One region of the Paenibacillus marchantiae genome, then DNA from elsewhere that is predicted to be linked to it. Evidence: riboswitches for the same ligand, from Rfam matches in the RefSeq annotation. Region 1 holds a riboswitch; the other holds the start of a gene.
What was found. A riboswitch is a leader RNA that binds a small molecule or an ion and turns the genes downstream of it on or off. The one in region 1 is predicted to bind thiamine pyrophosphate.
Positions count from the first base shown of each region.

Region 2: another riboswitch for thiamine pyrophosphate. It lies ahead of PTQ21_RS07470 (ABC transporter substrate-binding protein); the one in region 1 lies ahead of PTQ21_RS24210 (thiamine phosphate synthase).

Region 1 is NZ_CP118270.1:5,401,189-5,404,358, reverse strand. It holds gene PTQ21_RS24215 (ABC-F family ATP-binding cassette domain-containing protein) at 1-1,025, shown strand, start outside; TPP riboswitch at 1,159-1,268, shown strand; gene PTQ21_RS24210 (thiamine phosphate synthase) at 1,584-2,177, shown strand; gene thiO (glycine oxidase ThiO) at 2,183-3,170, shown strand, end outside.
Region 2 is NZ_CP118270.1:1,614,398-1,617,567, reverse strand. It holds gene PTQ21_RS07480 (VOC family protein) at 1-97, shown strand, start outside; gene PTQ21_RS07475 (NAD-dependent epimerase/dehydratase family protein) at 114-869, shown strand; TPP riboswitch at 1,015-1,127, shown strand; gene PTQ21_RS07470 (ABC transporter substrate-binding protein) at 1,349-2,389, shown strand; gene PTQ21_RS07465 (thiamine-binding protein) at 2,613-2,903, shown strand; gene PTQ21_RS07460 (ABC transporter permease) at 2,903-3,170, shown strand, end outside.

The sequences.
Region 1 (3,170 bases):
TCTTACTGGAGAAACCAACTGCACTTCTGTTGGATGAGCCGACGAACTATCTCGATGTGGAACACATCGAATGGCTGACGCGTTACCTGAAGGATTACCCGTATGCGTTTATTCTGATTTCGCATGATACAGAGTTTATGAATGAGGTCGTTAACGTTATTTATCATCTGGAATTTGCCAAGTTGACGCGTTATGCAGCGAACTATAACAAATTCCTTGAAATGGCCGACATGAATAAGGCGCAACATATTGATGCTTATGAGAAACAGCAGGAGTTTATCAAGAAGCAGGAAGATTTCATTCAGCGGAACAAAGCCCGCGCTTCCACTTCAGGTCGTGCCAAGAGCCGTGAGAAGCAGCTCGGCAAGATTGAACGGATTGATCGTCCAGACGAAGCAGCCAAACCCACATTCAAATTCAAGGATGCCCGGGCGAGTAGTAAAACCGTCTTTGAGGGTATTGATTTTGAAATCGGATATTCATATGCATTATTGCCTAAAATGACGATGACGATTGAGCGTGGCGAGAAAATTGCCATTGTTGGATGTAACGGTGTAGGTAAATCCACACTGCTCAAGACGATCTTGGGGAAAATCCCACCAATTAGCGGTAAGACTTTCTTGGGGGACTATCTGGAAACAGCCTATTTCGAACAGGAAGTACGTGCAGGTAATATTACCCCGATCGAAGATGTGTGGAATGAGTTTTCTCATCTGACACAGAATGAAGTCCGGGGCCATCTCGCACGTTGTGGATTAAAAAATGAGCATATCACCCGCCCGCTTAACGCGCTTAGTGGTGGTGAACAAGCCAAGGTTCGTTTATGTAAGCTTCTGATGCGTGAAAGTAACTGGATTTTGTTCGATGAGCCCACAAACCATTTGGATGTAACCGCAAAAGCAGAGCTGAAACGTGCCCTGCAGGAATTCAAGGGTACCGTGCTGCTCGTATCCCATGAACCTGAATTTTATGAAGGTTGGGTAACCAAAACGTGGGATGTTGAAGCTTGGTCCGACAAACAATAGTTTCTACGAAATTCTTCGCACCAGAAACAGCAACTTCGTTAACTACATGACTTCAGCAATGGTGAACAACGTAATTCATGGAAATGTACGGTGACAAAAAAAGGTGTCTATGGTAACATAGGCTACAGCTTCATATGAACACTAGGGGGGCCGCACGATGCGGCTGAGATGGAAGAATGCGATTCCGGACCCTTTGTACCTGATCTGGATCATACCAGCGTAGGGAAGTGGCGCGTTTCAGCTAATGACAAAGAGCTTTATCGTTGACTTTGCGATATGGCCTGCAAGATGAATCATGCAGTTCTATGTATACAGCGTTGCGACTATGGATGGTTTCTATAGTTGTTGTGCGTTATGTATAGAGTAATTGCATGCGACAGTCATTCAGTTGATCCATGAATTTTAAATTCGTGGCCACTCCCCTACGGGAGTGGCTTTTTTGTTGTTGTATATCAGCTTAAATCATGCAAGAGGAGGGCGAATAGGACGGTAATCTTCCACGAACATGTAATAACAAGATCATTCGAACTGCATGTGGTTTCACCAGGTACAGGAGACTTGGACTCTTTTCTGAATATTGCTAAGGGTATATGGCGGTGGGTCGATTATATCCACATTCGGGAAAAAAAGCTGACCCTTGAAGAACAGATGTATTGGGCGCAAGGTCTAAAAACACAAGGTGTTCCATCTGTCCGAATCATTATGAATGGCTCAGATCAGCTGGATCAATATGCTTCAATTGGTGGTGTGCATTGGGGTCAAGCAGTTACTCGCAGCTATGATAAGGATGAGTTGAGGAGAGTCGATCGGCTGCGCGTAGGCATATCGGTTCATTCTCTGGAAGAAGCAAAAGTTGCAGAAGAACAGGGAGCGGATTATCTCTTTTATGGGCATGTCTATGCTTCAAATAGTAAACCGAATTGCGAACCCAGAGGGCTAAGTGCGTTAGCTGAGGTATGCTCTAATGTTTCGATTCCCGTGATCGCGATTGGCGGGATTAGTCCTGAGAATATTGCTGCCATTCGAACTGCTGGTGCTAGAGGAGCCGCTGTAATTTCAACGATTTGGACGACCGATAAGCCGGAAGTAGCTGCCGCTTCATTGCGACAGGCGATCACGGATTCAGACAAGTACGCCGAACCAAGGAGATGAAGATCTTGAGAGAGGAAGCAAGAAGTCGAAGCAGGAATCGTTCAGGCTATCATCCAGGAATCGTTTCGGAAAGTAAAGTTGGAGCGGAAGTTGGAGGCAAGCTTCATGCAGAAACCATTATTGTAGGTGGAGGAGTTATCGGATGTGCCATCGCATGTGAACTCGCTACTCGAGGCCATGACGTTCTTCTGGTTGAGCGGGCGCGGATCGCTGGGGGAACTTCCTGTGCAGCCGCAGGCATGCTTGCTGCTGATAGTGAGGAATTCACTCATGCTGTAATGGCAAAGCTTGTAAGGCAGAGCAGAGCTTTGCTTCATGAGCAGAAGGAACGGATCAGTTCGCTTAGCGGAGTGGAAATGGGGCTGCAACAGCATGGATTTATTACTCCTTTTCGTTCATACAGTGAGGTCAGCAGTTACAAGAATGATCGTAGATCGTCTACCTTATCTACAGAACATATTTGGTGGGATCGTATTGCTGTCCAACAGGAAGCTTCATGGTTAAACAGGGATACGTATGGAGCATTTTACAGACCTTCCGAGAGCGAGGTTCTTCCTGTCAACTTAACGCAGGCTTATGTCAGATCGGCTCAAGCCATGGGTGCAAGGGTGATGGAAGGGGTACAGGATGTCCGTTTGCATACGAATGTAAACGGTGTGCAAGGAATCGAGACTTCAATAGGAACGATGACATCGAGAAATGTCATTATTGCTACAGGGTTACATGGTGAAGAATTGATGAGACATGTAGGTCTGAAATCGCCTGTTTTACCAGTAAAGGGGGAGATTGCAGCCGTGCAGTTTTCTCCCCACCATGCCGGGTACAGGCCAGACAAAACGGTGTATGCAGAGGATATATATATTGTTCCCAAAGCCAATGGAGAAGTATGGATCGGTGCAACAAGCCTTCCTGGAAGAACAGACATGAAAGTTTCGGTACAAGGCATTCAGAAGCTGCTTGCAGCTGCAACAAACTGGGTACCTGGCATGAAGG
Region 2 (3,170 bases), 3.2 Mb from region 1:
GTTTATTGATGGAGAGATGATTACACTGCCTAACGGTTACCGTTATTTCTTCATTTATGGACCCGAGAAGGAATGGATTGAGTTCTTCCAGCGCTAAGAATTGGAGCTGATTTATGAACATTTTAATTACCGGCGCAGCCGGAAAAATTGGACGTGACTTGTCCCAACACTTGTCAGAAGCATTTCACCTGCGACTAACGGATTTGAATATCGACAGACTGCATACGTATCAAGGGACAAGCCATGAGATCATGACACTTGATGTGACAGATCCCGAAGCCTGTCAGCACGCTTGCGAAGGCATGGATGTGGTTGTACATCTGGCGGGAGATCCTTCCCCGCATGCTGGATTCTATGAATCGTTGTTGGACATCAATATCAAGGGCACGTTTAATGTATTCCGTGCAGCTAAAGACCAGGGTGTGCGGAGAGTCATTCTGGCAAGCAGTGCACAGACGATTGAGGGGTATCCCATTGATGCTCAAGTCTATCCGGATATGCCGACACGCCCACGGAATTTGTACGGGGTTAGCAAATGTTTTGGTGAATCGCTCGCTTCCTATTTTGCGTATACCGAAGGTTTACAAAGTGTAGCAATACGTATAGGTGCATATGATGATTTCCAACCGGATGGACCCGCGCTGGAGGCAAGGGATATGAGCGCGTATCTTAGTCCGGCTGACTTGTGTGATTTGATGTTCAAAGCAATTACAACTACAGATCTGGAGCCCTTCACCATACTGCATGGGATCTCGAATAATCGGTTTAAACGATTGAATCTGGAAACCACTCAGAAACAGGTAGGCTATGACCCGAAATCCGATGCTTTTGCACTCAGTCAGATTTCCTTATATGATTCGCCACGATAATTGTTGAAAATCACACATCTAGAGAGGTCGTTATACGCATGTATAATGGCCTCTTTGATTCATTCATACGTGCCCCTATCCAGTTCCTGACTGGACATGCGTAGGCCTCTGGCCTATAATTACACCTAGTAATGCCCGTAACTTCATAGTTTCCCAGGGGAGTCGGAATAGGCCGGCTGAGAGTGTATCCCACCAAGATACTGACCCTTAGACCTGATCTGGATCATGCCAGCGTAGGAATCGGAGTATATCGAATTGGCCCAGCCTCTTTGCTGAGTGCCACATCTCTAACGCCTGCACGCGTCCCGGATTAACGGGGCGCTTTTTTAATGTTCTTTTATATAGCCAGAGAGCTAAAAAAAGTGACGTCATCCGGATCATAGCTGGTATAAATCTGTCGATTTATGCAAGAAGCTTGGATATGAAGCCAAGGAGTACCCCGCGCCACTGGCCGGACAACATGAAGGAGAGAAATGAAGATGAGATGGCGTAAAATGATGGGCCTAATGCTCTTGTGCGTACTACTTGTGGCTGTGGCCGCATGTGGCGGCAAAGAAGCTGCACCTTCAGGAGAAAATGGCAGCAGCAACACCGAAAACAGCAATGAAGGTGACAACGCAGCCCTCAAGGATATTAAAGTGGTGCTGGACTGGACACCAAATACGAATCATACCGGCCTGTATGCGGCCGTAGATCAAGGTTTTTACAAAGCCGAAGGCTTAAATGTCGAGATTGTACAGCCAGGTGCCGGAGGCGCGGATACGATGGTAGCTTCGAACGAAGTGCCTTTTGGCGTAAGTTATCAGGAGAGTGTAACCCAGGCCCGCACACAGGGCGTACCGCTCGTGTCCATCGCTGCAGTCATTCAGCATAACACGTCCGGATTTGCCGCTCCGGTGGACCGGAACATCAAATCCCCCAAAGATTTTGAAGGTAAAACCTATGGTGGCTGGGGCTCTCCGGTGGAAGAAGCTGTGATGCAGTCCATTATGGAAGGCGAAGGCGCCGATGTATCCAAAGTAAAAAATATTAGCATGGGCGATGCAGACTTCTTCACCGCTGTGAAACGCGATATCGACTTTGCCTGGATCTTCTACGCGTGGACGGGCATTGAAGCCGAACTGCGCGGGGAACCGATCGACATGTTATATGTGAAAGATTATTCCGATTCACTGGACTACTACACACCTGTACTCGTTACCAATGAAAAGACGATTCAGAACGATCCCGAGCTGGTTAAAGCGTTCTTGAAAGCGACTTCCGAAGGATATCAATACGCGATTGAACATCCCGAAGACGCTGCCAACATTCTGATCAAGGCCGTACCGGATCTGGATAAGGATCTTGTACTCGCAAGCCAGAAGTGGCTGAGTCCAAAATATCAGGATGACGCACCGCGCTGGGGTGAGCAAAAGCAGGAAGTATGGCAGAACTATACGGATTGGATGTTTAGCAAAAAACTGCTCGATGAGCAGGTAGATGTATCCAAAGCATATACAAACGAGTTCTTACCCCAATAAAATTATCCATATAAAACGAACTTAGTATTTACACGATGACGAAGAGGACAGAAATAACGTGAAAAAGCGAAGCGTTCGCCTTTATCACCGGATTTTCCCTTTGGAGAAGGGAATCAAAAAAATCTGGGGATAACAGCGATTGGAAGGTTATTCTGTCATCGAAGTGGCAAGTGTAACAGTCATTAGTTCATTTTATATATTTCGAAAGGAAAAGTGATCTCTCATGGCAAGCACACTACTTAGCATTCAAGTCATTCCCAAAACGCCAAATGGCGAAAATTCCTATCCTTACGTTGATCGTGCCATTGAAGTTATTCAGCAGTCCGGCTTGAAATATCAGGTTAATCCACTCGATACCACGATGGAGGGAGAACTAGAGGAACTGCTGGAGGTTGTCCGCAAAATGCACGAAGTTCTCGTGGAAGCTGGCAGCCCAAGCATCATCTCACAGATCAAAATCGCCCATAGCCCAAGTGGCTTCAGCATGGACACCCTGACGGAGAAATATCGCTAATGCATGCCTATTGGAAAAGCGTATGGCCGCCCTTTGTGGCGGTTATTCTCTTTATAGCGATATGGCAGGGAGCCGTCTCCCTGTTCCATATTGAGAAATGGATGCTGCCTGCGCCTTCGGACATCGCCCATGAAGCAGCCTCCCAGGCCGAGCGACTTGGCATGCATGCATCGGCAACAATCCAGCTGACATTAATAGGATTTGCAGCAGGTACGCTCGTGGGATTACTGATTGCGATGGTGCTGCATCTGATTCCATTTTTGAAAT